DNA from 3 places in the Glaciimonas sp. OK215 genome. Region 3 is predicted to be linked to each of the others. Evidence: predicted binding sites of a transcription regulator. Region 3 holds the regulator's gene; each other region holds the start of a gene.
The links. Region 3 encodes sigma-54, which starts transcription at its own class of promoters, with help from an activator protein. Its sites were predicted from a motif close to TGGCANGNAANCTGCTTT; they were not measured.

Region 1 (10,224 bases), 120 kb from region 3:
GGCCACGCGCGATTTCAGATCGAAGGTCTTGGTGCTCGACAGGAAATCATTCATTTCCCTGGTCGAATCCTGGAACGATAGCTGGATGTGATCGAGGCCAAGCTGTTTCATGCGCGCGATGCGGGTTTCGGTCAGACCGACGCCGGAGGTAATCAGATTGGTGTAGTAACCGAGTCGATGGCCCTCTTCGATCAGCTCTTCCAGATCGTCGCGCAGCAGCGGCTCGCCGCCGGAGAAGCCGAGTTGGGCGGCCCCGAGCCTGCGTGCCTGCCGCATCACGTCTATCCATTGCGCAGTACTCAGTTCCTTGTTGTTCTCCGCATAGTTCAGCGGGTTGTAGCAGAACACGCAATGCAGCGGGCAACGATACGTCAATTCCGCGAGTAGCCAGAGTGGCGGCGCTGCGTTGGCATGGTGAAGTCCGCGCATGTTCTCAGGTAATCCAGTTGCGTTCATTGGCTGTCCGTAAAAAGTCATCCACATCGGCCCGTAATCCGCTCACGGAAAACGCCCGCTCCAGGGTGTGCGTGATGGCCGACACGTCGCGCTCGCCATCGCACAGTTTGAGGATTTCTGCTGCGCTGCGATTGAGCTGCACCATGCCTTCCGGGTAGAGCAGCACGTAATTGCTTTGCGCATCTTCCCATTGCAGTCGAAACAGTCTGGATAATTTTGGCTTGTCTGGGTGGGTAGTCATCGGGTGCTCCACGAAGTAAGGTTAAGGGTAGGCTTTTTCGATGGCGTCCGACAGCGACCACAACACATCGAGTTTGAACTGCAAGATCTCCAGCGCACGGTCCTGCTGGGCACGTGTGATGAAGTGGGCTAGCGTCACTTGCAGTCCGTGCTCGACATCGCGCTCGGCGAGCGAGATGCGGCTGCGGAAATACTGCAAGCCGTCGGCTTCGATCCAGGCGTAATGCTGCGGCCAGTTGGCTAAACGGTCCTTGTGGATTTTTGGGGCAAACATTTCCGTCAAGGAGGAACAGACGGCTTCTTGCCATGGTGCGTGCCGCGCGAAATTGACATAGGCATCGACGGCAAACCGCACCCCGGGCACCACATGCTGCAACGACCATAGCTCGCTGCGTGGAATGCCAACGGCTGCGCCGAGCCGGGCCCATGCTTCAATCCCGCCGGCATTGCCTTCCGCGCCGTCGTGATCGAGTATGCGCTGGACCCACTTGCGGCGTATGGCGCGATCGGGACAGTTGGCGATGATGGCGCCGTCTTTTTGCGGAATATTGATCTGATAATAGAAGCGATTGACAACCCAGCCGCGCAGCTGCTCAGGGCTGAGCAAACCGTTGTTCATCTTGACGTTGAATGGATGGTGGATATGGTAGCCGCTGCCTTTGGCGCGCAGTTGCGCTTCGAATTCGGCGTGGTCCCATGCGCGGGAAGTGTCGCCTGCGGGTTGTATCAGCTTAGTCATAGATCGATCTCCATGCCGTCAAATGCGACTTCGATGCCGTGCTGCGTCAGGATTGCCCGCTCTGCGGAATCCTCATCCAGCATCGGGTTCGTGTTGTTGATGTGTATCAGTATCTTGCGCGGTCCGGCGATCGCATCCAGCACCTCGATCATGCCGCCTTTGCCCGACTGCGGCAGGTGCCCCATGTCGGCCGATTTCTTGGCGGAAAAACCCAGCCGGATCATTTCATCTTCCGTCCATAAGGTGCCGTCGACCAGCAGGCAATCGGCTGCATGCATGGCCGCCTCTATATGCGCTTCGATTTTCCCCAGGCCGGGCGCATAGAAAATCTTCTTTCCGTTCTTCTTGTTTTCGATGAGGAGCCCCAGGTTATCGCCGGGCTGCGACATTTCCCGATGCGGCGAGTAGGGCGGCGCTTTGCTGGAGAGCATCAACGGCGTAAAGCGGATGTCGTCTATCCCCGGCACTTCCACCGGCGCGATGGTGTGGTTGGGGGCGAGAACGTGCCATTGCACGCCGCAGTAATGCGATAGCACGTGGACCAGCGGCAAGCCGATGGTGAGATCGTCCCATACCGCCGCCGTGCAATACAGCGGCAGCGGACGGCCTTCCCGCAACATCAATAGTCCGGTCACGTGGTCGATTTGCGCATCCATCAGCATCACCGCGGCGATGCCGGTGTCGCGGGCGCTGCGCCCCGGCTGCAGCGCCGGCGTGGCGCGCAGCTGCGTCAGGATGTCGGGCGAGGCATTGATCAATACCCAGTCGCTGCCGTTGGACGACACCGCAATCGACGATTGCGTGCGTGGCCGGGCGTTGATGCTGCCGTCGCGGACGCCGCTGCAGTTACGGCAATTACAGTTCCATTGCGGGAAACCGCCACCTGCTGAAGAGCCTAATACGATGATTTTCATTGTTTGAGTAGGTTAAGCCCGGGATCAGGTGCGGCGATCGTTTTGCAATCGCCGCACTGTCCAAAGATGCTGATTAGCTATTAACGATTGGCGATGTACATTGTGATTTCAAAGCCAAAACGCAGGTCGGAAAACGCAGGTTTGTTCCAGGTCATGATTGACTCCATTGAATAGAAAAAAATACCAGGTACGATTTGTGATTGCATGCAAGCATTGCCCATAAGGCGCCTTAACAACTGATGCAATCATGTCGATAAACGCAAGTTCCATGCCGAAGGTTTTTCCTGCGCCATTCCACGCCGGCTGGTTGTCCGTCGGCGACGGGCATAGCCTGTATTTCGCCGAATATGGCTGCATCGATGCGCCTGCGGCAGTGGTCTTGCATGGCGGGCCGGGTAGCGGTTGCAGTACGGGGATGCTGGATTGGTTCGATTTGTCGCGCCAGCGGGTTGTGCTGTTCGATCAGCGCGGTGCCGGACGCAGCATCCCGAGCGCCTTGCTGGCGCATAACCGTACGCCCGATCTGATCCTCGATATCGAGCATATGCGCCGGCACTTGCGCATCGATCGGTGGCTGGTCGTGGGTGGCTCGTGGGGGGCCACGCTGGGCATCCTGTACGCCGGATGCCACCCCGACCGATTGACCGGACTGGTGTTGCGCGGGACGTTTCTGGCAAGTCCTCGCGAGATGACCTGGTTTTTCCAGTCGCTGCGGGCTTTGGTGCCGGATGCATGGGGGCGTCTGACCCATGGATGGACGCATTTCCAGAAAGAGGATGTGCTCCAATCCTTAACAGCGCTGCTGCAAAACGGAACATGTGATGAACAACACGACGCCGCAGCGCGTTGGAGTGATTATGAAGATGCCGTGTTGCAGGCGATGACGGGAGTGGCGGTAGCGATGCCGGCAAGCGGCAGCGCGGCAAGATTGGCGAAATACATCCTGCAAGCGCAGTACCTGTCGCATCGCTGTTTTGTCACCGAGGGCAGGCTATTCCGTTCTGCACGCAAGGCCGCAAGCGTGCCGACCATCATGATTCACGGTACGCACGACTGGATTTGTCCGCCGGAGAATGCCTGTCGCCTGCAACGATTCATGCCGCATGCCGACTTGCGATGGGTGGCCGGGGGAACCCATACGCCGTCCGATCCCGCCATCCGGAGCGCGCTGCAACAGGCCATTCATGATCTGCGAAATGTGCTGTGACCGACGCTTTTTTTCAGAGAATCTTGCGATAGATGGTGTTGCGCGACACGCCCAGGGCTCGCGCTGTGGCGGATACGTTGCCGCCATTGGAGGCCAACGACTTTTGGATAACCGATCGCTCTACCTGTTCGAGATTGGCGCCGCTGGAAACCAGTAAATTGGTATTCTGATTCGCTTCATGGGCTTGCGACTGTTCGATGTCTTCGAGAAAATCGTCCGGCAGATGCTGGTGTTGAATTTCGCGATCCTGATCGGCCATGACGATCGCGGTGCGTAACAAGTTCGTCAGTTGGCGGAAATTGCCCGGCCAGCCATGCAGCTTGAACAGCCGCATGATGTCAGGTGTGACCGTATAGCGTCCGCCGGCGGACTCTGCCATGAGTATTTTCTCGACGACGATTTCTATATCGGTCCGCTCACGTAGCGGCGGTAACCTGACTACCAGACCGTTCAGGCGGTAGTAAAGGTCTTCGCGGAAGCTGCCTTTGGCGATCAGGTCGCGCAGATTGCGATTGGTGGCGCAGATCAATTCGACATTCACGGTGATTGACTTGGTACTCCCCAGCGGCGTGACCATGCGTTCTTGCAGTACCCGTAACAGACGCGACTGCAGATTGGACGGCATGTCGCCGATTTCGTCGAGGAACAGCGTCCCTCCATTGGCTTGCAGGATCTTGCCGATGGCGCCCTTTTTACGCGCACCGGTAAACGCGCCGTCTTCATATCCGAACAATTCCGATTCAATCAGCGTTTCGGGAATGGACGCGCAATTGACCGCCACAAACGGACCGTTGGCACGCGGCGAATCATTGTGGATCGCTTGCGCCAGCAATTCTTTGCCGGTTCCGGTCTCGCCCATGATGAGAATCGGAATGTCGCGTCCCAGCACTTTGTTAACCTTGTCGATCAGGGCGCTTACCTGCGGATCGCCGGTATTCAGATAGCGGAGTCCGGACATGCGTCGGGCCGTCTGGTTCGTGCGATTGCCAGCTGCCGAGCACAAGCTCTGGTTTGTGCCGGTGTCTTCGTCATCGGCGTCGCGGACCAACTCCACGGCATGGTGGAAGGCATTATTGGCGAGATGCAGTTCGGCACGTCCATACACGCGCACGCCGTTAGGCATGCAAAGATTCAGCAATCCGGGTACGGCCGTACGGTAATGGTCGAACAAGGCGGAGATGGGTAAGCCGAAGAGTGAGCTGAATGTATGTAATCGCAGTGCCGGTAACGACAAGCCCAGCTGAAACAATCCGGTCCGGTTGGCAGAAAGGAATCTTCCGCCCGGGGTGAACGAGGCAATCCCTTCCATCAGCGTGCCGATGAATTCCGGTCGTGTATTGAAGTGCAAGGTGATGGCATCCTGGAACGCAGCCGAAAACATATGATTTTCGATCATCTGCGCCGACATCCGCACCAGCGCCATCGTATGCTTGTGAAAACTGGATTGATCCCCGGTCACATCCAGCACGCCGATCACATTGCCCTGATGATCGAGAATCGGCGCCGCCGAGCATGTCAGAAAGTGATTGGCCACCAGATAATGCTGGTTGGCATGTATTTGTACCGGCAGTTGCTCCGCGATCGCGGTGCCAATCGCATTGGTGCCTTTGCTGGCCTCCGACCATGTGACACCGGGTTTGAGTGCGACCCGATTGGCCTTCTCCAAAAAATCGTCGTCTCCCAAGGTGTGCACGATCAGACCGTTGACGTCGGTCAGGATCACCATGTTGTGGGTATTGATGATTTGTTCGTAGAGTGTTTCCATCACCGGCAACGCATGCGTATGCAGAATGCGGTTTTGCTCCAGCAATAGCGACAAATCAGTCCGCTCTATGGGACTGAAATCGGGCTTCTCCGTTTCGGACAAGCCATACGCTATAGAGCGCAGACGGGATTCTTCTATCATCATGTGCGTATTGCATGCAGAAAGCGTGCCACGCACAACGCCGTTTTATCGTCGGTGGCGCCGCTTGCCTGCCGGCGCATGGCCCGGTCTCCTGCGGAGCGTTGATCCAGACGGCATGCCATTCCTTGTTTTCAGGCTGTGCATTTATATGGCACCTGCTATTCCACCTGTTCAGAAATGGAACAGAAACCACACCGCTGTGCGCCTGATTTTCCTGGCACGGCAATTGCCTCTACCTCCTCATTCTGTCAAAACGTTGTCGAGGAGATTGTATGAAAAATATTAGACACATCATTTCGGGTTGTTCTTTATTGGCCGCTGTATTGACGCCATCGTTTGCGTTTGCGCATGGCGATGTGACGCCGCAGCCGATAGATACAAAAACATTGCCTGCACTTGGACCGGCATGGCGCACTGAAAACCCCTATAGCGGCCAGAAGGAAGCGGTGAAAATCGGAACATCCGGATACGCTGAAAATTGCGCACGATGCCATGGACTGCAGGCGCAATCCGGCGGTATTGCGCCGGATTTGCGGTTGTTGGATCGCGACTGTACGGATCTCAAAAGCGAAGCGAAAAAACAAGCCTGCTACAAGGAAACGGATAAATATTTCCTGGTATCCATTCGTCATGGGAAGGTGCGCAATGGCGCTGTCTACATGCCACCGTTCGAAGGTGTCCTGAATCAGGAAGCCATGTGGTCCATCAAGGCTTACCTTGAGACCTTGCGCGCAATCAAGTAAGCCGGCAGAGCCACGCGGATTGTGTGCTTCAAAGTGTGTGAGTCAGGCGTGGCTATGTCATGGTAGCGGAGACATTTGCAAACAGAATAGGGTGCTGCACCATGTATAAATTTTCTCGTAGAGTCCTGAGCGCGATGTTAGCGCTCGCGTGCCTATGTCTATGGTCGACGGCGCAAGCGCAAGCGAATGCCGATTTTCTGAAAATCAAGCAGTCCGGTGTGCTGAAGGTGGCTGTGTATAACGATTTTGCACCGTTTTCGGCGAGCGACGGCGGCATTGATATCGATCTGGCGGCGGCACTGGCCGACAAGCTGGGACTGAAGCTGAGCTTGCTGCCGTTTCCTGCCGGCGAAGAGCTGAGCGACGATTTGCGCAACATGGTCTGGAAGGGACACTATCTCGGCTACGGTCCGGCTGATGTTCTACTCCATGTGCCGGTCGATCAGAGTCTGATGCAGCAGAATGACAAGGTGGAAATTTTCGCACCGTATCATCGTGAGACGGTGTGTCTGGTACGGGACATACGCAAGCTGCCGCGCTTCGATCATCTCGATGCGATCGCCGGAAAGAAGATTGGTGTCGAAAAGGTGTCGATCGGCGCAGTTTTGCTTCTTGGTGCGGAAGACGGCAAGTTTCGGGACGGCGTGAAAATCTATCCGACGGCAACGGAAGCACTTGAAAAACTCAAGGCAGGCGAACTGGATGGGGTAGTCGCCAACCGATCGGAAATAGAATCGGTGTTGAGAAAAGATCCCAATTATCAAATGAGCGAGGTCGCGTTTCAGCGCTTGCCACGCAAAGGCTGGGTGCTTGGCATGGCGGTGAAAAAGGATGACATCGCGCTCGTCAAATTATTGCAAGACGCGACCGACGCGTTGATTGCATCCGGTGAGATGGCCAAGATTTTTGCTAAACATGGCGTGCAGGTGATTGCGCCGTGACTTCGGTCGGCTACCGGCTTTCGCATTAACTATCGGGCAGCGGACTCGGCTATTCTGAGTTTCGCTGCGCCTCGCTAAGTCCGACAGACTTCATTACCACCCGCTATCGTTGCCGCCAGCGCATGCGTGGCGCAATCTCAATCGCTCACAACTCTTTCAACGCTGCGTGCAGCTCTTCAATTTTTACCAGCCGCTGTCGACCCACGGTACCGACTTTTTCAATCACCTGCGCGGACAGAACGTGGCAGAGCGCCATCACGGCGGTGTGGTTATCGAGCGGTATCGGGCTTTTGGTATCGCATTTGAGCACCCAGGTCGCTCCCAGGTCGCCACGGTTGGCGGAATCCGTGATCAGCAGCGTTTTCACGCCGAAACGGCTAACCGCTGCAATCAATTCGGCCAGCAGCGGATTGCGCCGCCGCAGCCCGAAGACGATAAAAATGTCTTCCGGATCCAACCCGACCAGATATTCCGCGAGCGTTTCTCCTGCGCGGGGCAGCACATAAACGTTGCTGCGGAACTGGATGAACTGCCAGTGTAGATAGGCCGCAAAAAAATAATTGTTGCGCTGCCCAAAAATCCTCACCTGGCGAGCCTTGGCGATCTTGGCGCCAAGTTCACTGACCAGCAGCGGCGAGATGCCGGCAAAAGTGCCGCGGATGTTTTGTGTGCTGGCGGCAATATGCTGCTCGTACAAGTCCGAACTATCGGTAACAGTGCCCGGTTCCTGGCGATCCAGCAGGTACAGCGGAGAGCCCCAGTCCATGCCCTGGCGTGCCAGGCGCCGCATCTGGTCGTAATTCTGATAACCAAGGCGCTGCACCAGTCGGGTCATCGTGGCATTCGACACGCCCGCCATTTTCGTGATTTCGGAGGCTGAGTAGCTGGCCATGTGGCCGGGCGACTCCAGAATCATGTCGGCCAGGCGCTTTTCAGCCTGCGGCAGTTGGGCGAGATGCTGCTGAATGCGAATCGACAGGTTGGCTGCCGGAGAAGTTGGTTTAGTCATGAGTTGCATCTTTGGCATACGGCTGAGTGAAAAAATATTTTACACGAAGTGAAAAAATGATTTGACACGGGTTGAAAAAAGATTTTCAATGCAGTGTCGAAGAAAAAATAATATCGCCTCAAAGAAGGCAACGAATGCGCATGAAGCAATACCGGCGTCCTGCCATATTCAGTGCACGACTGACGAACGCAGACGCCTGCAAAGCATCACCTTGCAGACAAAATAATAAAGCTTGCTATGTCAAACCTTAGGAGACAAAGATGGAAAAGCATAACGCAGTTATCAAGCCGTCGTATGACGATCGGCTGACCAATGAAGACCTGGCGCCGCTGAAAAAGCAGACTTGGGGCACCTATAACATTTTTGCGTTCTGGATGTCCGATGTGCATAGCGTGGGCGGCTATGTGACTGCCGGCAGTCTGTTCGCCCTGGGACTCAGTAGCTGGCAGGTGCTGGTTGCGCTGTTGACGGGCATCATGATCGTCCAGTTCTTTACCAACCTCGTGGCAAAACCCAGTCAGGTCACAAGCGCACCTTATCCGGTCATTTGCCGTACTACCTTCGGCGTGCTCGGCGCGAATATTCCGGCCATTATCCGCGGCCTGATTGCGGTGGCCTGGTACGGCATCCAGACCTACCTTGCATCGAGCGCTTTCCTGTTGATCGTTCTAAAGTTCTTCCCTCAAATGGCGCCCTATGCCGATGTCAAACTGTATGGGTTTGTCGGCTTGTCGTATCTGGGATGGCTGGGTTTCATGGTGATGTGGGTACTGCAGGCTATCGTGTTCTGGACTGGCATGGACAGCATCCGTAAATTCATCGATTGGGCTGGCCCGGCGGTGTATGTGGTGATGATCCTGTTGGCAGTCTGGCTCATTTCGAAGGCTGGCTGGAGCAAGATCGACCTGAATCTGGGCGGCATCAAGTACAGCGGCATGCAAGCCCTTCCGGTGATGATTAACGCGGTCGCGCTGGTAGTGTCCTATTTCTCCGGCCCGATGCTCAACTTTGGTGACTTTTCGCGTTACGGCAAGGATTACAAATCGGTCAAGAAGGGCAATTTCTGGGGACTGCCGGTGAATTTCCTCGGCTTCTCGCTGCTGACAGTTGTATGTATCGCTGCAACGCTGCCGATTTACGGCAAGCTGATCACGGACCCTGTGGAAATGGTCAGCCATATCGACAACACCTTTGCCGTGGTATTGGGCGGCCTGACCTTCATGATTGCTACGGTCGGCATCAACATCGTCGCCAACTTTGTTTCACCGGCCTTCGATTTTTCGAACGTGGCACCGAAGCTGATCAGCTGGCGCATGGGCGGCATGATCGCGGCAGTGGGTTCTATTTTCATCACACCGTGGAATCTGTTCAATAACCCGCACGTGATCCATTACACGCTCGATATCCTGGGCTCTTTCATCGGACCTCTGTTCGGTATCCTGATTGCCGATTTCTATCTGGTGAAGAAGCAAAGAGTGATCGTCGATGACCTGTACACGATGGATCATAAGGGCGCCTATTGGTATAGCCATGGCTACAACCCCAAAGCCATCATGGCATTGATTCCGTCGGCCATCATTCCGATCCTGTGCGTGCTGGTCCCTGCTCTCGGCGGCTTGGCCAACTTCACCTGGTTCATCGGCATGGGCTGCGGCTTGGCGATTTACTGGACCATCAGCGACAAACGGGCAGCGCCGGCGGCCGGACGGTTAGCGGGCGAACTGCCGGATTCCTTGTAAAACCACAATCGAATGCTAGCCTTATTCTGCATAAGGCGTAGTTGTGCAGCGGGCGTCAGGGCGCTTCCTGATGGGGCTCGCTCGCCTGGCGACAAGCTTCATCCCCCGACTCGCCGCTATTCTTCCCGGCGGCGAGTCACCTAAATTATTTAGGTCCAATCATGAAAATTAAAATCATCAATCCCAATACGACCTGGAGCATGACCGAGAAAATCGGCCATAGCGCGCGCCAGGTCGCTGCCGCCGGTACGGAAATTCTGGCGGTCAGTCCGAGCATGGGGCCTGCATCCATCGAAAGCTATTACGACGAGGCGCTGAGTGTGCCTGGCA
Region 2 (10,224 bases), 3.1 Mb from region 3:
TTTCCATAATCCTGGCCGAAGGCAAATCCTCCGGTGACCAACGACACCGCCATGACGGCGGAGCAAATGACTTTACTGTTCATGATGGACTCCATTTGGTTAGGAAGTGCCACATTGGCATCGCGTACTTTGCGAAGCGTCTGATGCCACCGATCGATGAGACTTCGACGATAAGGATTGTCCGGCAAAAGGATTTTATTTTATGTAGGACAATTTCCGAAATTGGCGTAGGAGTGGCGGCCTGCTATTTGATTTTCCGAACAATTTTTTATATAGATCGCAATTAATAGATTGTCAATTCATTGGTTTGCGGCAACGATAAAACTGTGTTTCTTCACTAATATCTTCTGTTATCCACTATTTGGTTTCACTAAAATGAAATCTATAGCACGCCGTTTTTTTGGATGGTATCCACGATGCAAGCGCAATTGGTCAGAATCGAATCCGGCCCGGTTCAAGTCGAAGGCACGCTTGAACTGCCCGCCGATCCGGTCGGCATTGTCCTGTTCGCGCACGGCAGCGGCAGCAGCCGCTTTAGTCCGCGCAACAATTACGTTGCAAGCAACTTGCGCGCGGCGCACATCGGCACCTTGCTGATGGACCTGCTGACGCCGGAGGAAGACGAACGCTACCAGACGCGCTTCGACATCTCCCTGTTGACGCAACGGCTGGATTCCGCCGTTGCCTGGCTGCGCCGACACGACAGCACCTCCGCCCTTGCAGTCGGTTTGTTCGGGGCCAGCACCGGCGCGGCGGCGGCATTGCAGGTAGCCGCCGAACTCGGAGACGGCATCGCCGCCGTGGTTTCACGCGGCGGGCGTCCCGACATGGCAGGCCCCGATGCCTTGTCACAGGTCCGCGCGCCGACCTTGCTCATCGTCGGCGGCCTCGATGGTGTGGTGATCGACTTGAACCGCGCCGCCTATGCGGTATTGCCGTGCGAGAAACAGCTTAAGATCGTGGCCGGTGCGACACATTTGTTTGAAGAGGCGGGCAAGCTCGAACAGGTTTCCTCACTCGCGGCGGAGTGGTTCGTCGCGCATTTTCTGCCGACATAAGATGAACGATGCATGCCTTTCAGAAAGTTTTTTCTCTTTCTGCTCACCGCCTTAAGCGGAGAACGTGCGGGTGCAAGTATGTTTACCAAGCGACAAGGATATGGAACCGGGAAAGCCGGATACGTTTCGGATTTCGAACAATTCATGGATAAGTTCCTGATCGAATCTCCGGAAGTGGTCGAGAACCAGCGCAGGGGCTGGTATATCTTTTGGGACCGCGAGGTCGATCTTGAGGAATTGGAGAAGGCCCGCGAGGACAGCGTGCCGACGAAAGGCCACGCTTGAGACCGCACGCAGCAGGTTGCTTCAACAGCATGACATTTATAGTGACTGCGTCGCAAAAAAGCGCATCATCTCCTGCGAAGCGTCAGGTCCCTTGCCATCGGTATAACTGCCGCGGCGGCTGCCGCCGAACCAGGCGTGACCCGCACCATGCACCAGCCACTGCTCAGCCACCACCTTGCCGTCGCTGTCTTCGTGCACCGTTTGCGTATAGGCATGGCCGCCCCGCTTCAGCCCTTTTTTCACTTTCGCTGCAGCCTGCCGCGGCAAGGATTGCGTCATGATGCGATCACCGTTGCGCGGATGGACAGTCTTGTCGCGATCGCCGTGGAATACGATGATCGGTATCGCTTTCAGGCGCGCGGCCGGTGTGCCGGCCCCTTGCATGGCAGCCAGGGCCGACGGCAAGTCATTCGCCGCTGCATACGGCAAGCCGGAGTGGATGCCGACCGCGGCGTAAAGCTCGGGATAGGTCGCACTCATGATGGCGGCCATCGCACCGCCTGCCGACAGGCCGGCGATGTAGACCTGCCCCGGGTCCACGTGATAGGTTTTAATGATCTCCTGTGTCATCGCTGCGATGATGGATGGCTCGCCCTGGCCGCGTTGCTGATCGACAGCGTTGAACCAGTTCCAGCACTTCGATCCGTTGGCCGACTGTGCCTGCGCCGGATACAGGACCAGGCAGGACTTTTCCTCCGCGATCGCATTCATCCGGGTGCCGGCTGCGAAGTCATCCGGATTCTGCGTACAGCCGTGTAACATCACCACTAGCGGCAGCGCCTGACCGTGATAGGCAGTCGGGATGTACAGCTTGTAAGCGCGGGTGCCGGCATGATTGGTGAGGGAACCGGCCAGGAATTTTCCGGGAGCGAGCGTGTCGACGTCATCTTGCATTTCGCATTGCCGCGCAAATCCCGGCATCTCGAATCGGCCGTCATTCACCGGCACCTGAATGCCCAGTCCGGCCAGCAAGTCCGGTACGATGCCGCTCGTCGCGCCTGCGTTGTCGACTTTTGCTTTCGGTGCCGGATTGATATCTCGCATCGGGCGCGGCGTCGCAACCTTGCCGGTCCGTCCGCCTGCCGGCATCAGGCGCTGCAGCATTTGCTGAATTTTGACGGTAGCGGCGCCGGCGCCGTCTTTTTGCAGCAAGGAAGCCACTTCGCGCATTACTGCGAACATTTTTTCATTCATCTTCATTGAGTTTTCCCCGAGTTGAAGTTAGCGAATGCGCTCAGCCAGGGCGCTTTTGACGGCTGGGCTGGCATGCAGCGCACCGAGAACAACCAGTGATTCGATTGTGGCGAGAGCCAGTTCCGGCGACACATCGGCGCCGATGCTGGCCAGGCCCAAAACCTGGATCTGCAGCTTCTGACCCGCCCTCTGCACCGCTTCCAGATCGGCACGCGAATAATGCTGCAGTCCGAGCACCAGGTTCTTGCGGAGCACCGTCTGGCGCACTACTTCCGAATGCGCGGTCAGCTGATTTCGTATCGCCGTGCGGATCAGGTCCGTACGGTTGGAATAAAAACCTTCCTGCACCAGCAGGTCGACTTGTCCGAGATCGACGAGTCCCAGATTGATCGTGATTTTCTCGGTTTCGCTTACCTTCGGACGAATTTCGTGTACGCTCATGCCTATCCCCTGCCATCCATATAACATCCATATGCCATCCATATAGATGTTATTGTACGGTCGAAACGTTAATTGTCAAGAGGATCGAACTCATGCACATGATTCGCAAAGGTCAAATGATCTTTGCAATCGAAAACCCAATCTATGTGGGCTGCGGATTTCGGAAGTGGTTGGCACGCAAAAAGATGCCACGAGAAAACAGGTTCAGCAAGCAACATCTTCTATAGTGTCCAGCCCGCAGCCGCGCAGCAACAGGTTGGTCAGGTGCGTGGTCGCAGACGCCATTTGCCGGCTCCCCAACCGCTTCACCCCCAGTACCGCGCACACCTGCGGCTCGAAATCCGCATAGGTCTGGGTTGCAGCCCAGATCGTGAAGAAAAGGTGGCGCGGATCGACCGGCGCCATTCTGCCATCGGCGATCCAGCGTTCAATCACACGGGCTTTGGCGTCGACCAGCGCACGCAGGTCAGCGCGCAGATAATCGCCGATCTCGGCCGCACCGTGCAGGATCTCGTTAGCGAACACCCGCGATGCATCGGGATGGGATGCGGACAGCTTCATCTTGGCGCGGATGTAGTCCGACAGTGCGCGCCTGGGGTCATTGTCCTCGCGGATGCAGTCGATCTCGGCCAGCCAGAGCGACAGCGTATTGGCCAGCACCGCACGATAGATATCCTTCTTGGTCCGGAAGTAGTAATGCAAGTTGGATTTAGGGATCTGCGCGCGCCGTGCGATCTCGTCCACGGTCGCGCCGACAAAGCCGGCGCGGGCGAACACATATTCTGCCGCGTGCAGTATGTCGGCTTCATTGCTAAGGCGAATGCGTCCTTTGCCTGGCTGCTGCATCGCGCAGATTTACTTGGTGCCGAACAGGCGGTCGCCGGCATCGCCGAGGCCGGGGATGATATAGCCATGGTCGGTCAGGTATTCGTCGATCGCTGTCGTGGTGATCGGCACATCCGGATGCGCTGCGCTCAAGGCGGCGATGCCTTCGGGCGCTGCCAGCAGGCACACGTATTTGATGCTGCCGGCGCCGGTTTCCTTCAGCCGGTTTAGCGCGGCGATGGCCGAATTCCCGGTTGCCAGCATCGGGTCGACCAGGATCACCAGGCGCTCGCTGATATCCTCGGGTACCTTGAAATAATATTCGACCGGTTCCAGCGTTTCCGGATCCCGATACAGACCAATATGGCCGATACGGGCGGCCGGCAGAACGTCCAGCATGCCATCCAGCATGCCGTTGCCGGCGCGCATGATGGACACCAGGCACAGCTTCTTGCCGCTGATGGCCGGCGACTCCGTCGTCGCCAGCGGCGTCTTGATCGTGACCAGCTCGGTCGGCAGGTCGCGCGTGACCTCATAGGCGAGCATCTGGCTGATCTCGCGCAGCAGGCGGCGGAAATTATCGGTCGTCGTATCCTCGCTGCGCATCAAAGTCAGCTTGTGCTGGATCAGCGGGTGGCTGATCAGGTTCAGGTTCGTTGTCATCGCATCTCCCGGACTAGTGCAGTGTTGCTCAAAATACGGTGCCATCGCTGACGATGTTGACCGGCGGCATCCCGCCTGGCCGTCGTTCTGCCGCAATCCGGCGTCCGGCGGCCCAAGTGCCGCCTTCCAGCACGCGCGCCAGCGGAAACGCCTCGGCGCTCACACCCAGCTGCAGGCGCACTGCGTCGGCCACGCGATCGAGTGCGATCACCGTCAGCGCGCGCCATTCGACCACCGCCGGCTGATCTACCGTCAGGCTGCTGCTATAAAAAGCCGGATCGCGCGGCAGCACCAGCCCGAGGTCGAGCAGCAAGCCGCCGTTGCGGTATTCCGGCAGGCCGGTCAACTGGTCGAGACCGGTGACGCAAAAGCCCGCCTCTTCCAGCGGCTCCAGCATCGAGTAAGTCAGCCATTGCATGAGCTTGTGGAAAGGCAGCAAGCCGCCCTCCACGTCCGGATGGCGCCAGCAATCGCCGAGCGACACGCCGTCCAGCAGGATGCGGCCGGGCCACACCGCCCCCAGCGCGCGCAGCAGGGTTTCGAGAATGAATGAAGCTTCTATCTCCTTGCCGTGTGCATGGTCGGCCAGATAGTCGAACAGATTTCCCAGACGCGGCGTCGGGCCGAATACCGCGGGCGTGGCCCCGGCCACTGCGCCGAGCCGGCGCAGCATCTGCACCCGGCCCGCGAGTCCCACCATCGGATTGCTGTCGCTGACCTGGAAAGCAGCCGCCACGGTGTGCTCGGACAATGCGACCAGCGCCGCCGCATCGGTGCGCAAGGGTTGCTTGCGGTCAGCCGACAGTGTGCCGTCGGCAAACAGCGCGAGGCTGGCCACGCCCAAGCCTTCCGAGCGGGTCAGCTGGAGTTGATTGGACTGGTCGATGTAGCGCCAGTCCGGCCCGGCGCCCGCATCCAGCAGCACGCTCGGTATGACCAGGTCGATCCGGGTGCGCGCGCGCTCGCTGCCGTGCAAACCGGCGTGCGCCGCCAGTTGCTGCCAGCGGTCGATGCCGCCTGCCCCGAAATGCCTCCAGCGGCTGTGATACGGCACCGCCAGGTCCGGATAGTGCAACCTGATCGTGTCGGCCACATAGGCAGCGACCTGCTCCAGCCGCTCCGGATGCCAGGTGAAATGGGTGGCTGCGGCGCGCTCGGCCCGCGCCATGATCTGCGCACACTGGCGGCGCACCGCCTGCGCAGTCAGCAGCCGTGCGGCCGGATGGTTGTCCGGCACCGGCATATGCCAGCCGCTGTCGGGCGAAATCATTGCGCTCATTCGGACAAGCCCCGGCCCTTGGCAACGGTAAGCTCTTCGCTCGATACTGCGGCCTCGGCCGAGAAATAACCCGCCGCCACCTTGGCATCCATCTCGACCCGCGCGTCGGCCGGGATCAGCTCGTCCGGGATCGGCACCCGCTCGACCACTTCAATGCCCTGTGCGGTCAATGCGCCATGCTTCAGGTTGCTCATTGATGCCCAGCGGTCGATGCGCTTGATGCCAAGCCAGTGGAACACGTCCGGCATCAGTTCCTGGAACCGCATATCTTGCACACCGGCAACACATTCAGTACGTTCGAAGTAGGTCTCGGCGCGGTCGCCGCCGACCTGGCGCTTGCGCGCGTTATACACCAGGAACTTGGTGACTTCGCCCAATGCGCGCCCTTCCTTGCGGTTGTAGATCACCAGTCCCACGCCATCCTGCTGTGCCATCTCGATGCAGACCTCGACGCCGTGCGCCAGATAAGGGCGGCAAGTACAGATGTCGGAACCGAACACGTCGGAGCCATTGCATTCGTCATGCACGCGGCAGGCAACCCGGGTATCTTCCCGGCCGAGCTTGCTCATGTCGCCAAAGCAATACAGCGTCATGCCGCCGATCGGCGGCAGGAATACCTTGAGGTCGAAGCGCGTGACCAGTTCCGGGAACATGCCGCCGGTCTGTTCGAACAGGCTGCGCCGCAGCGCGCTTTCCTGGATGCCGAAACGCTTGGCCAGGCCCGGCAGGTACCAGACCGGGTCGATCGCCGCTTTGGTTACGCGCACGTCGCCATTCGCAAACAGGATACGGCCATCGGGCTTGAGGCGGCCGGCGACGATGGCATCCTTCAGTTCCGGCATGTTGATGTGGGCTTTGGTGATGGCAATCGTCGGCCGGATGTCCATGCCGGCGGCGATCTGTTGCGCGAATACGCTGCCGACCAGGTGGCCGTAAGGGTCGAGCGACACAATCTTGTCGGGATACGCCCATTGCGGATGCGGACCGATGTCCTCGGCCGGCGACGTATTGGTCAGGTCGGGCCGGTGCTCGCGGGCGAGCGACCCGGCTGCGATAGCCAGCGCGCGATAGACCGCATACGCGCCCGAGTGCGTGCCGATCGCATTGCGTTGCTGCGAATTGGTCAGGCTGGCAACCACCGGGCCGCGATCTTCTGCGTTGGCGGCACCCCAATGGATGTCAGTGGCGGCGTTTTCCTTGCGGCCTTGGGAATGGGACGTAAGCACGATATGGTCAGACATGATCGCTCCAGATTCGAAACCCGGGAAAACCTGACTGAATAGTCAGGTTTTTACTAATTTAGCACTTCCTGTGCCAATTGGGAATCTGGATTTTAAGCACAGGACGCGACGGTCTATGTCACCGCACTGAACAGCGCACCGACCGCACTAGTGGCACCCATACGCCAAACGACATGGTGCGGCAACTCGCCAGCACACGTTATTGGGCAAGTGGCATGGCCTCCAAATAGGCCGCGACATTTTTCATATTCTCGGGTGTGAGGGCGTGCGTGACAACTTTCATCATGGCGCCTTCCGGCCTTTGCTCGGTTCTTTGAAAAACCATCAGTTGCTTGACGATATAGTCGGCGTGCTGGCCGGCCAGACGCGGGAATTGTTGAATGCCTTCGCCTTTGGCACCATGACATCCGGAACAGGCCGGCGTGTTGCTGGCGGCTATGCCATTTTCAAAAATCGTTTGGCCGGCGTGGAGCAGCGCCGGATTTCCGGATTTTCCGGGAGCGGGCTTCTGGGACGAAAAATAAGCGGCGAGTCCGTTGATCTGCTCGTCGCTCAGTCGGGCGCTGATGCCCCACATATACTCGAATCCTGCGGGGTCCGAACGGCCATGGCTCTTGAACGACTTCAGTTGCGCTACGAGATACGGCTCCGACTGCGCCGCCAGATGCGGAAAGTTGGGAGACACGGACACGCCCTGAACGCCATGGCAATTCGAACAGACTTGCAACGCAAGTGTCTTGGCTGCGACATTCGGATCGTCCAGGGAACGCGACCGTTCCGGCAAAGAACAACCGGCAACCATGGCAACGACGAGCACGCCAAGGGGTAAATAAGCACCTTTCCGCTTGAGTTTCCCGAATCGTGTTGTCTTGGCCATGCGTGGTACGGGATGATGATCATCATAGCTATGCATTTAGTAGGCTCCCCACACATAGAGAAAGAGTGTGTTGTTATCTTTCGCATTGCGGCCAGCCCCATCGTAGTTGCTGGTGGCCCCGTGGAACTGGGTGTAGGCAAAGTATTGCGCGCCAACCCGGACGTATTGCACCGGCAGCCAGAACACTTCGGGCACCCAGCCGCGGGTGCCGGGATTGGCGGCCACATCCGGGTACAAGGTCGCATCCGACGTTCCGGTCGTCCTGAAGTAGCTCAGGCTGGTGCCGTATTTCGCCCGGTAAACATAGCTGGCTTTCAGCCTTAGCTGATTGAGGGTATTCGACCCATTGGCCGCAATGCCGGTCACGTCGCCATTGGCGATGGTTTCCCGGATATAGCTGAACTGTGCCGTGACGGTATGCGGATCCAGCAGATATTGATACTGCGCATCCACCCCGCGGTCGCGAAAGCGCGTGGTCGGACCGGTCGGATTCTGGTTGTCGGGGTAGATGTCGGCATTCATGGCGAACATCCCCACCATTGCACTATGCGGCCCCCAGTCGTGACTGAGCGCCAGCCGTAAATAGGGATTGGTGCCCCTGAGCTTGGTCTGGTCCTGATCCGACGTGCCCTGGCTCAAGAACGACCAGGCGCCGTTGGCGGTCTGATACGCAGCCAGCTCGGCATACAAGGTCTGGTTCCAGAAGGCATAGGCACCCACGCCGGCGACCTGCGCGCCGAGCTGGCTGATGATCGGCGTGGCGTCGGGTCCGGTGACTCCAAAGCCCGTCGGGACATATTGAATCCACGCCGGTGCGGTATTCCAGGGGTCGGAGATGGAAGGATTGTTGGTCAAGGTCAGGCCGACGATCAGGTCCCGGTTCAGATCGATGAATCGATCCGCGTAGCGCAAATCGAAATTGTCGGACACCCACTTGCTTTGCCATTTACCCGAGTCCGGATTTTGATGGTCGTAGTTATTGAAGGTCGCTTGTGCGAACACGCCGACATTGTCGGTAATCTTGCCAGCGACGAAGACGCTGCCGGTCTGGAACAAGGCGACCGCATCTTTGGCGAACGCCACGTCGCTGTCCGGATTCGAACTCTTGGTGAAACTGGCGACCCCCATTACCGACAGCGGAACGGTGCGCGTACCGATGGTGTAACCGGTCAGCTTGAACAATCGCCCATAGGCAGTCAGCTCCGGAAATTGCCCGCCGGCGTGACAGGCCATGCAATTTTGTCCGGTTTGTCGCGCGAACACCGGCAGCGCATGGGCTACCGGTGAGTTCAACAAGATTTGCGTTAGGAAGATGACGGCTAACAGATAGAAATATCTGGTGCCCAGGTATCGCGTTATGAACGAGTCCATGTCGAGGTAGTTCCCTTCTCATCATTATTGAAATTATTATTGAAAGGTTCCGAATCGGGCTCGGATAAATTGACAATAAGCAAGCGTGCGACGCTTGTCAACGTCGTTGCGCCGTCACAACGTTCCGATCGCACACGAACAGCATGTGCATGCATATTTAATTTAGATCGGAGCCTCCTCGCCGTCCGGTGCAGGAATAATATTAACAATCAGCAAAAACAGCTTTTCGAGGTCCACTTTCAGGTCGGCCCCGACAAACGGGTCGAGATTGCCAGCGAACGCGGCGTCAACCACGGCCCAGTCCTCTGGCGTCAACAAACGCTTGGCGGCAGGCAGAATCACCTCCTCTTCCAAATGCATGTGTCTGAAATAAAACTTGGCATACCGCTCCACCAGGTCACGAAATGCCGGAAATGCAGCACTCCCCTGCAGCTCATAGCGGGTCAGTGCATGCTCCAATTCCCGCACCAGCGCCTCACCTTGCCCGTGCTGGAACTCCAGCTCGACGAGCGTCTCATCAAGTTCGTGGGTCCGGTCTCGCAACCGCGCAAACAGGTACTGGTCTTCTTTTGGATGATGCACCTGCTCTGGATACTCCCGTATGTAGTAGAGCATCGCGCGAAACACCATCAGCCCTGGCGCCTGCTCGCCTTTATCGATAAGACGCACGAAATGCAGCATGCCGCGAGTCACTGCCGACAACTGCTCGTGTTCGTCCAGGATAATACGTACCGCATTACGCTGCCGTGGCGATTGCATGATCAGCTCCTCTAATTTCTTAATTCGGCTGTCGATACTGCCTGTGCGGATTCAGCATCGGATTTTTTTCCCGGGAAATTGTCTCAGGTGACTCTGACGAAGACTTGCCAGGAATCGGCATGGCGATGGAACCCATCCTGCCGGCGCCGCCGAGCGCATTTTTTGCCCTATCCTCAAACAATTCCGCCATCTTTCGATTAGTCTGGTCGACGCGTGCTCGCGCCAATTTTG
Region 3 (10,224 bases):
TCAAAACGCTACTAGCAGCGGCGCGACTTCGGTTGAGTTCAAGAAAGCAAATCTGAAGCTGGAGGTAACGCCGCAAATCACACCGGACGGAAACGTTATCTTGACGGTCGACGTGACGAATGACAGCGTTGGCGCGGTCGTTCCCGGCGGTGTTTCGATCAATACCAAGCATGTCCAAACCCAGGTTCAGGTTGAAAATGGCGGAACGGTGGTCATCGGCGGTATTTATACTCAGACAAGTTCAAATGATGTTAATAAAGTGCCACTGCTTGGAGATATTCCGGTTCTGGGTTATCTTTTCAAACAAACGGCAGTTGTTAGTAAAAGAACTGAATTATTGATTTTCTTGACACCGAAAGTCGTCATTGACCGGATCGCTGGGCATTAATTGCACAGGGGCACCGGTTATACGCCGGTGTCTGCATTTGCGCAAAAGGTTAAGTGGTGAAATGGTACGGTGTACATGAAAGGGAATATTTTTCTGGTCGGCCTGATGGGCGCGGGCAAGACCACGGTTGGCCGTGCTCTGGCGAAGAAACTCAATAAACTGTTCATCGATTCGGACCATGAGATCGAGGCGCGTACCGGCGCTTCGATTCCGTTGATTTTCGAAATTGAAGGGGAGGCGAGTTTCCGCCAGCGTGAAGCTGAAGTGATCCGGGATCTCACCGCACGTCAGAATATTGTGCTGGCAACAGGCGGCGGCGCCATCCTGGATCCGGACAACCGGGCTTTTCTGAAAAGCCGCGGCACCGTTATTTACTTGCGTACCAGCGTTCATCATATTCTGCAGCGTACCGGCCGCGATAAAAATCGCCCCTTGTTGCAAACGGCAGACCCGCGCCGGCGGCTTGAAGAACTGTCGCGTCAGCGCGATCCCCTGTATCGTGAAATTGCCGATATCATTATCGATACAGGACGGCCTAACGTACAATTTCTGGTGCAAAGCATTTTGTCTCAGCTTGATATGACGCGTATCAACGCCGATGTGCCGCTTGATGCGGCAATGGATCTTGCAAAAACCGCCGCCAACCTCAGCGCTACTTCTGCCGATAGCAGCAATACCATTCCAATCGAATTTCCTATGACTCAGCAAAAATCGTTCAATTCGTCAGCTGGCACGGCCGCCTCCACACCCTCAATCAGCTTGCGGGTCGAACTGGGTGAGCGCAGCTATCCGATCGAGATCGGGCAAGCGCTGCTGGCGGATGGCGATCGGATTGCGCGACTGATCAAAGGCAAGCAAGTCGCTATCGTGACGAATACCGTAGTGGCGCCGCTGTATCTTGCGGGTTTGCGGGCAGCGCTGCTGGCAGCAGGCAAGAAGGTGACTGAAATCATTCTGCCGGATGGCGAGGAAGAAAAAAACTGGGCCAGCCTGATGGTGATTTTTGACCGCTTGCTGGCAGAAAAATGCGACCGCAAAACCACCTTGGTCGCACTCGGCGGCGGCGTCATTGGCGATCTGACCGGTTATGCGGCGTCAGCGTATATGCGCGGCGTGCCGTTCGTACAAATTCCGACGACTTTGCTGGCGCAGGTTGATTCTTCCGTCGGGGGTAAAACCGGCATTAATCATCCGCTTGGCAAAAACATGATCGGCGCGTTCTACCAGCCACAGGCGGTGATCGCCGATACCATGACTTTGCAAACGCTACCTGAGCGCGAATTGTCTGCCGGCCTGGCAGAAGTGATTAAATATGGCGCTGTCATCGACGCGTCATTCTTCGACTGGCTGGAAGCGAATATCGGCAAATTGATGGCGCGTGACAGCGCCGCGCTGGCATATGCGATTCAGCGTTCATGTGAAATCAAAGCGGATGTGGTGCGACAGGATGAACGCGAAGGCGGCTTGCGCGCCATTCTGAATTTTGGTCACACGTTCGGCCATGCAATCGAATCCGGCCTCGGCTATGGCGTATGGCTGCACGGCGAAGCGGTTGGTTGCGGCATGATCATGGCGGCTGACCTGTCGCATCGTTTGGGTTACATTGATGCCGTCGCGCTTGAACGCGTCAGCGCGCTGGTACAAGCCGCCGGCTTGCCGGTTGTCGCACCGGATCTTGGTGCTGCGCGTTGGCTGGAGTTGATGCAGATCGACAAGAAAAACGAAGACGGTCAAATCAAATTCATTTTGATGAACCCGCTAGGAGCATCCCTGGTCACCACGGCGCCCCAGGAAGCAGTGCTGGCAACGATACAACACCTGGCTACTGGTCCTGCCCCACGATGAATGCAGAAACGTCTCTCGCCCCGTATGCTGCCCACTCAGCGACATCGCGAGGACGTTTGTTCGGCGAGACGGCACCCAATACGCGCACAGAGTTCCAGCGCGACCGCGATCGCATCGTGCATTGCACCGCATTTCGTCGACTTGAATACAAGACCCAGGTGTTCGTGAATCACGAAGGCGATTTGTTCCGCACGCGTCTTACACACAGCATAGAAGTCGCTCAAATCGCGCGTTCGATCGCGCGCAATCTGCAATTGAATGAAGATCTGGTGGAGGCGATTGCGCTAGCCCACGATCTCGGTCACACGCCGTTCGGCCATGCCGGCCAGGATGCTTTGAACGCCTGCATGATGCATTTCGGTGGTTTCGAACATAATCTGCAAAGCCTGCGGCTGGTCGACAAGCTGGAGCAGCGCTACGGCGCGTTCGACGGCTTGAATCTGATGTTCGAAACACGTGAGGGCATACTCAAGCATTGTTCTGTGGCCAACGCCAAAAGACTCGGTGATATCGGCCAGCGTTTTATCCAGCGCAAGCAGCCGACGCTGGAAGCGCAGGTCGCCAATCTGGCCGATGAAATTGCCTACAACAATCACGATATCGACGATGGCTTGCGTTCCGGTCTGCTGTCGCTGGAGCAGATGATGCAAATTGATTTCTTTGCACGTCACAACCGTGAGGTCGAAACAATCTTTCCCGGTCTGAGTGGTCGTCGTGCGATCAATGAAACGGTGCGGCGCATGATCAATGCATTGATCAACGATCTGATCGAAACGTCGCGCCAACGCATCCTGGCTGCGCAGCCGAAAACCGTCGAAGACGTGCGGGATGCCGCGCCACTCATTGCTTTCTCGGAGCTGATGACGCGCGAGGCGGCCGAGCTGAAGCGCTTTCTGCGTGAGAATCTGTATCGCCACTATCTGGTCAATCGGATGACCAGCAAGGCGCGCCGCATTATAGTCGAGTTGTTTGACTGTTTTGTCGGCGAGCCGAGCCTGCTGCCACCGGATTATCAATTGGCGCAGCAGGACAGTACGGCGCAGGCGGCCCATGCGCAATTACAAGCGCGTCAGGTCGCCGATTATATTGCCGGCATGACAGACCGCTATGCGATACGCGAACATCGACGGCTGTTTTTGGTCGATGAAGGTCATCTGTAATTGCTTCGAAACGCCGCACCCGCTTGCGCCAGGCGCTTCAGATACAGCGGCCAAGCAAGCCTGTGGGTATTTGATACCGCCCCGTATTTTCGTACGTCACATGGTGGATGACGCTACGCTCATCCGCTCTACTTTTTCTATAAAGGATCAGTCATGAAATTTTTCTCTCAACCTACACTGAGCCTGGGACTGACGATCTCATTGACCGCGTCCACGGCGTTGGCTTTTTCGCTGGCCGATTTGAGCAATCGGGACGCCAGTGCCGGACTGAAAGCAGCGCTTGAGAAAGGCGCGACCGTCGCGGTCTCCAAACTCGGCGTTGAAAATGGATTTCTGAATAACGACAAAGTAAAAATTGAATTGCCAGGCCTGCTGGAGCAGGCTCGCCCACTCTTGAGAATGACGGGCAAGGGGCAGCAATTGGACGATCTGGTGGTATCGATGAATCACGCGGCAGAGTCTGCTGTGCCGTTGGCCAAGCCATTATTGCTGAATGCGGTGAAATCCATGTCGGTCACGGATGCGAAAAATATTCTGAGTGGCGGCGATACGTCGGTCACTGATTTTTTCAGAGAGAAAACTGCTGCGCCATTGAGTGTGAAATTCCTGCCTATGGTGAAGCAAATTACCGATCGTAACGGTGTCTCGGCGCAATACAACGCGACCATGGGATTGGTTGGCAAAACAGGTCTGGTGCCAGGACAAGCTGCGACGGTTGAAGGTTATGTCACGCAACGTGCGCTGGATGGCTTGTTTTACATGATAGGCGAGGAAGAAAAGGCGATTCGTCGCGATCCGATTGGTACCGGCAGTGCGATTATCGGCAAGGTATTCGGTGCGATGAAGCAATGATGGACTGAATCGGGGCCATATTTGTCGGGCTGATCGGACCATCAAACATTACGCCCGCAAATGACTTCCACCAATAACAAAGGGCGCATTGACTGCGCCCTTGCTCATTTGTCAGTATAGAATTTTCTCAATCAGTTTATTGAGCGGATTCTTGCGTTGACGGGTTCAGAGAACCGCTACCATCACGTCGCTGCGACCGGTAATTCCTCGGGCAGATGCTTAATCGCGTCGTGTTGGTGGTTTTGCATTTTGTCCTTATATTTGATCACTTGACGATCGAGCTTGTCGATCAGTAAATCAATGGCAGCGTAAAGGTCATGCGCAATGCTCTCGGCATGCAGGTCTTTGCCTTTAACGCGCAGATTAATTTCAGCTTTTTGGCGTTTTTCTTTCTCGGTGATTTTGTCGATTGTCAGGATCACACTGATATCGATGACCTGATCGAAGTGGCGTTTGATACGCTCCAGTTTGTTTTGCACGTGTTCGCGAATGGCGGGAGTTACGTCGAGGTGATGCCCACTAATTGTGAAGTTCATACAGCGCTCCTATCAAATGTGTCGTTGGCGGTTCGGACTCCGGGTGATCAACTCACGCTGAATCGATCAGTCAGAACACAACGACGGTTGTGCAAACAAGCAAACAGCTACAGAGATTTGCGCAAATTAACCGGCGGAATTCTTAATGCTTCGCGATATTTTGCGACAGTACGGCGAGCTACAACCATACCTTGTTCCGCGAGCATATCGGCAATCTTGCTGTCAGAGAAAGGACTTTTAGAATCTTCCGCTCCTATGAGTTGTTTGATTAACGCCCGTATCGCCGTTGAGGAAGCCTCTCCACCTGCCTCCGTAGCAACATGGCTACCGAAGAAATACTTTAATTCGAACATCCCATGGGGGGTGAGCATGTATTTCTGAGTGGTTACGCGAGAAATGGTGCTCTCGTGTAAACCTAGTGTATCAGCTATTTCGCGCAACACAAGAGGCCGCATGGCGACTGCGCCATGCGAAAAAAAGTTGCGTTGGCGTTCTACAATTGCCTGGGCGACACGCAAAATTGTATCGAAGCGCTGCCGCATGTTCTTGATCAGCCATTTGGCCTCCTGCAATTGCGAATTGAGCGATCCTTCGCCCTTACTTTGTTTGAGGATGTTGGCGTAAAGTGCGTTGACGCGCAGTCTTGGCATAACGTCATTGTTGAGCATCACCTGCCAGCCATTCTTGGCCCGTCTGACAATCACGTCTGGCACCACGTAGTCCGAGGTGTTGCCGGCGAAGGTAGCGCCTGGATGCGGATTGCATTGCTTGATCACCACCTGCGCTTCGCGCAAATCTTCGTCATCGCAATCCAGCGCTTTCTTGATTTTATTGAAATCGCGCTGGGCAAATAAGGTCAGATAATCTTGCACAATTGTCAGCGCCAGACGGCGGGTGACAAAAGGGATCTTGGGAAAAGCCTTAATTTGCAGTGCCAGACATTCAGAGGCGTCGCGGGCGCCGACTCCGGTCGGATCGAAGCTTTGGACCATCTTCAATGCCGTCAATAGTTCTTCGACTTCGATCTCCAACTGCTCGGGCAGACGCGCGTAAATATCCTCCAGCGTTTCCTCCAGATAGCCATTCTCGTCAAGTGCATCAATGATCAATTCAATGAGCGCACGGTCGCGTTGCTGGTCCACCGCTTCACGCATCTGCTCCAGTAAATGCTCGCGTAGAGTCGATTCGTGTGCTTCCAGTTGGGGCCTTGCATCCTCGTCGTCCGGTGCCTTGGCGCTACGGGCGACGTCGTCAAAACTCCATTCGCTATCACCGCCGCCGTCAACGTTTTCCTGACTGTTTTCGCCGGCTTCCTGAACTTCGCCGCCAGCTTCCGGTTCGGTTGGCGAGCTGCTGACTTCGCTGTCGCCAGTCGGCGCATCCATGGTTGATGCGGTGCCGCTGATGGCACCGTCGGCCAATAACCGGACCGAGTTGTCGAGCGGATCGTCGAGGCGTTCCAGTAGCGGATTATCAGAGAGGATCTGTTCCAGTTCCTGGTGCAGCTCCAGCGTCGATAACTGCAGCAACCGTATGGATTGTTGCAGTTGCGGGGTCAGCGCCAGGTGTTGCGAGGTGCGGAGTTGGAGAGACTGTTTCATCGGTGCCTGGGACTCGGTTACATGCGGAAGTGTTCACCCAGATAGACCCGTCGCACTGATTCATTGGCGATGATGTCGTCCGGACTGCCGCTGGCCAGCACGCTGCCCTGGTTGATGATGTAGGCGCGATCGCAAATGCCGAGCGTTTCGCGCACGTTATGGTCGGTGATCAGGACGCCGATGCCGCGCTCTTTCAGGAAGCGGACGATGCGTTGAATTTCGATCACGGCAATCGGATCGATCCCGGCGAATGGTTCGTCCAGCAGCACGAAACGTGGATTAGTCGCCAGCGCCCGGGCGATTTCGACGCGCCGCCGTTCACCGCCGGACAACGACAATGCCTGACTTTCGCGCAGCTTATCAATTTGCAATTCCTGCAGCAGGGATTCCAGCTTGTCCGAGATTTGTTTTTTGGTGAGGCCGCTGCCATTCGGGCGCTGCAGTTCAAGTACCGCACGGATATTATCTTCCACCGTCAGTTTACGGAATACCGATGCCTCTTGCGGCAAGTAGGACAGACCAAGCACGGCGCGTTGATGAATCGGCAAGCGCGAGATGTCGATGCCATCCAGGTCAATCGCTCCGCCATCCGATGGCACCAGGCCGACGATCATGTAGAACGAGGTCGTTTTGCCGGCGCCGTTGGGGCCGAGCAGGCCGACCACTTCGCCATTTTTTACCTTCAACGACACGTCATGCACGACCTGGCGCGCACCATAACTTTTTTGCAACCCTGTGACGATCAGCGTGCTGGAGCTAGCGGCGGTCATCTCATTTCCCCTTCGGTTGGATGACGGCTTTGATGCGCCCGGATCCTGGCTGGCTGGTGCCGGAAACATCGTTGTTGACCGAGTAGAACTCGGCCCGGCTATCGTACGAGATGAATTCGCCGTTGACGACATCGGTAGGCTTGCTGCCTTGCAGGCGTCGCATCTGGGCCTTTGAAAATAATTTGACGATTTCGGTTTTGTCATCGTATTCGATACGTTCAGCTTCGCCGTCGATCCACAGGTCAGGACCGCCGTCGCGCTTCTGGCGGAAGGTGGCAAGACCGCCTGGCGCCGCATACAGGGTGGCGAACTGGTAGCCGGATGGATCGGTGGTGACGACCACCTTGTTGGCTTTCATTACCAGTGTGCCGCGCGTCAAGACGACATTGCCGGTAAAGATCTTGATCTGCTTGACGTCATCCAGGGTGAACTGATTCGCTTCTACATTCGACGGTTTATCGGCATCGGCTTTCTCGGCGCGCGCACCCGACATCAACATCAGTTGCAATGCAAGTAGCGATAAAAAAAGAACACGTTTCATAAAAAGTCCTGAAAAAAGGATAACGTCACAAGGCATTATCTGGGTATGCGAGCGGCTTGCTTACGGTTGGCGCGGTGCCGCGCGATAGGTGCCGCGGACATTGCTCAGCAGGCGCAATTCTCGCGTCGCGTTGTTGGCATACATGCCGGTACCCGTCATTTTCGATTGGTCGATCGTGATCTCGACCGGCTTGTCGCTTTTCATGATGTCGTCGTCAGGCAACAGCAACAGGTAGTCGGACTGCAAATGGAGCTTCGAGGACTTTGCGGTTGCCGGGCGATCCGCGTTGACATTGCCATACATATTGACTTTGCTATTGTTGTCTTCGATCTTGGCGGTGTCGGAGCGCAAGGTCATTGGCGGGCTTTCTTTGTCCAGGCTGTGGATCACCGGCAGCGTTACGTCAAATGAGTCGTCGCCGGGATTGTGCGTCAGGCGCTGTCCGGAGATGTTGTAGCGCGGCTGGCCATTGACGGCCAGTTGCACATAGTTAAATTTTTCGACGTAATAGTCAGGCGCAACACGCGGCGCGCGCGGCATCATTTGCTCAGTATCTTTACGCATCACTTCCATGATCCAGAAGCTGCCCAGCGTCAGTGCCACGCACAGCGCCAGCAGCAACATGAAACGGAGGCGAAAGGTTGAACGCAGGTTTTTCATACAGCCTTCAGCACCCGGGAATGGCGCTCAAATACGGTGCCAGAGCAGCTTCATACTTGTTTTGAGCACGGAGAATCAAATCGCATACTTCACGCGCTGCGCCATGGCCGCCGCTGGCCTGTGTGACGTAGTGCACGCGCGATCTGACTTCGTGATGGCCGTTAGGAACGCTGACAGCGAAGCCGGCGCGCGCCAGAATCGGCAGGTCAATGATGTCGTCGCCAATAAAGCCGCAGCCATCCGCCGTTAGCTTGAGCTGCGCCAATAACGCCAGGAACGCGGCATGTTTGTCATGCACGCCCTGATGGACATGCGTGATACCGAGATCGCTGGCGCGACGGCTGACAATTGCCGATTGACGGGCGCTGATGATGGCGGTGGCGATGCCTGCCTGTTGCAGCAGTTTGATGCCCAGACCATCGAGCACATTGAAGCGTTTCAGCTGTTCGCCGTCAGCACCAAACAACAGGCCGCCATCAGTCAGAACGCCATCGACGTCAAAAATCATCAGCCGGACTTGCGCTGCGCGGACCAATACTTCCGCACTCGCGCCGACGGTGTTGTCGATGACAGCCATCAAATCACCTTGGCGCGGGTCAGGTCGTGGATATGCAGCGCCCCGACCAGCGTGCCGTCGAGATCCGTCACCAGCAACTGATTGATGCGGAACTTCTCCATTATCTGTACCGCGTCGACCGCCAGCTGATCCGGTCCGACGCTGCGCGGATTGGCATGCATCACATCAGCGATAGACAGCTTGGAAAAATCTTGTACGTGTTCGATCAAACGACGCAGATCGCCATCGGTAAACACGCCGACAGGATGAAATTTGTCGTCCACCACGGCGGTCATGGCGATCCCTTTGCGGGTGATTTCGAGCAATGCAGCCGATAGGGACACATCGGCGGTGACTGCCGGAATCTCGTCGCCGCTGCGCATCACATCGCGCACGTGGGTCAGCAAACGGCGGCCGAGAGCGCCGCCGGGATGGGAGCGGGCGAAATCCTCTTCGCGAAAGCCGCGCGCATCCAGCAAAGCCACCGCCAACGCGTCGCCCAGCGCCAAGGTCGCGGTAGTACTCGCGGTCGGCGCCAGATTCAGCGGGCACGCTTCTTGATCTACCTTGACGTTGAGATGGACCGTTGCCAGTTGCGCCAGTCCGGAGTCATCGTTGCCGGTCATCGCGATCAGGGTTGCGCCCATGCGTTTGACGATAGGCACTATCGCCATCAGCTCAGCGGTTTCGCCGGAGTTGGAAATGGCGATAAAAGCATCATTTTCCGTCACCATGCCAAGATCGCCATGGGCGGCTTCGGCTGGATGGATGAACAGGGCGGGGGTCCCGGTTGAGGCCAGTGTCGCCGCAATTTTGCGGGCGATGTGACCGGATTTTCCGATTCCGGAAACGACCACGCGGCCGCTGCAGTTCAGCAACAGCGCAACCGCTTGCGCAAATGGCGCATCGGCATTGTCGGAAATCCGGTGTTTCAGGGCGAGGATGGCGTCGGCTTCGATTTGCAGCGTTTGGCGTGCAAGTTCCAGCGCGCGGGTGGCGTTAAAAGATTTTGGCAAGATTTTGGCATCGGTTACACTCATCTCGAAAGTATAAACGAATTCCCAAAGCAAAAAACTTGCCAGTGTCATTCTGCTGCAATTAATCTGAGGGCGGCCTTCCAACTTAGGATGCTGTGTTGCAAAATCTCTATTTATTATGAATTAACTACGAACTGAACAAGCATGCTTTCCGGATTAGAACTTACCATTTTGTTACTTGGCTCCGCCGTGCTCGGTGTCGTGGCTTTTCGCATGTTGCACTTGCCGCCGATGTTGGGTTATCTGGCGGTCGGCATTCTGATTGGTCCCCACGCACT

Region 1: pedF (cytochrome c-550 PedF) is a predicted target of sigma-54. The motif match lies at 5,678-5,695, and genes of this name have one in related genera.
Region 2: AC3CHX_RS10955 (GTP cyclohydrolase II) is a predicted target of sigma-54. The motif match lies at 7,045-7,062, and genes of this name have one in related genera.

The regions. Positions count from the first base shown of each region.
Region 1 covers NZ_CM173544.1:5,632,520-5,642,743, reverse strand. The annotation lists gene pqqE (pyrroloquinoline quinone biosynthesis protein PqqE) at 1-456, opposite strand, end outside; gene pqqD (pyrroloquinoline quinone biosynthesis peptide chaperone PqqD) at 434-697, opposite strand; gene pqqC (pyrroloquinoline-quinone synthase PqqC) at 719-1,435, opposite strand; gene pqqB (pyrroloquinoline quinone biosynthesis protein PqqB) at 1,432-2,349, opposite strand; gene pqqA (pyrroloquinoline quinone precursor peptide PqqA) at 2,430-2,504, opposite strand; gene AC3CHX_RS26070 (alpha/beta fold hydrolase) at 2,597-3,556, shown strand; gene AC3CHX_RS26065 (sigma-54-dependent Fis family transcriptional regulator) at 3,570-5,462, opposite strand; gene pedF (cytochrome c-550 PedF) at 5,735-6,205, shown strand; gene AC3CHX_RS26055 (substrate-binding periplasmic protein) at 6,340-7,146, shown strand; gene AC3CHX_RS26050 (MurR/RpiR family transcriptional regulator) at 7,292-8,155, opposite strand; gene AC3CHX_RS26045 (NCS1 family nucleobase:cation symporter-1) at 8,416-9,894, shown strand; gene AC3CHX_RS26040 (aspartate/glutamate racemase family protein) at 10,056-10,224, shown strand, end outside.
Region 2 covers NZ_CM173544.1:2,435,049-2,445,272, reverse strand. The annotation lists gene AC3CHX_RS10990 (dienelactone hydrolase family protein) at 417-1,058, shown strand; gene AC3CHX_RS10985 (DUF3460 family protein) at 1,071-1,343, shown strand; gene AC3CHX_RS10980 (extracellular catalytic domain type 1 short-chain-length polyhydroxyalkanoate depolymerase) at 1,380-2,543, opposite strand; gene AC3CHX_RS10975 (CopG family transcriptional regulator) at 2,565-2,978, opposite strand; gene AC3CHX_RS10970 (TetR family transcriptional regulator C-terminal domain-containing protein) at 3,183-3,824, opposite strand; gene upp (uracil phosphoribosyltransferase) at 3,834-4,466, opposite strand; gene AC3CHX_RS10960 (DUF1688 family protein) at 4,495-5,745, opposite strand; gene AC3CHX_RS10955 (GTP cyclohydrolase II) at 5,742-6,986, opposite strand; gene AC3CHX_RS10950 (c-type cytochrome) at 7,186-7,899, opposite strand; gene AC3CHX_RS10945 (cytochrome C) at 7,900-9,234, opposite strand; gene AC3CHX_RS10940 (hemerythrin domain-containing protein) at 9,397-9,993, opposite strand; gene AC3CHX_RS10935 (hypothetical protein) at 10,013-10,224, opposite strand, start outside.
Region 3 covers NZ_CM173544.1:5,513,033-5,523,256, reverse strand. The annotation lists gene AC3CHX_RS25460 (type IV pilus secretin PilQ) at 1-388, shown strand, start outside; gene aroKB (bifunctional shikimate kinase/3-dehydroquinate synthase AroKB) at 464-2,233, shown strand; gene AC3CHX_RS25450 (deoxyguanosinetriphosphate triphosphohydrolase) at 2,230-3,393, shown strand; gene AC3CHX_RS25445 (DUF4197 domain-containing protein) at 3,547-4,245, shown strand; gene hpf (ribosome hibernation-promoting factor, HPF/YfiA family) at 4,428-4,781, opposite strand; gene AC3CHX_RS25435 (RNA polymerase factor sigma-54) at 4,889-6,382, opposite strand; gene lptB (LPS export ABC transporter ATP-binding protein) at 6,400-7,152, opposite strand; gene lptA (lipopolysaccharide transport periplasmic protein LptA) at 7,154-7,693, opposite strand; gene lptC (LPS export ABC transporter periplasmic protein LptC) at 7,754-8,353, opposite strand; gene AC3CHX_RS25415 (KdsC family phosphatase) at 8,361-8,930, opposite strand; gene AC3CHX_RS25410 (KpsF/GutQ family sugar-phosphate isomerase) at 8,930-9,949, opposite strand; gene AC3CHX_RS25405 (monovalent cation:proton antiporter family protein) at 10,091-10,224, shown strand, end outside.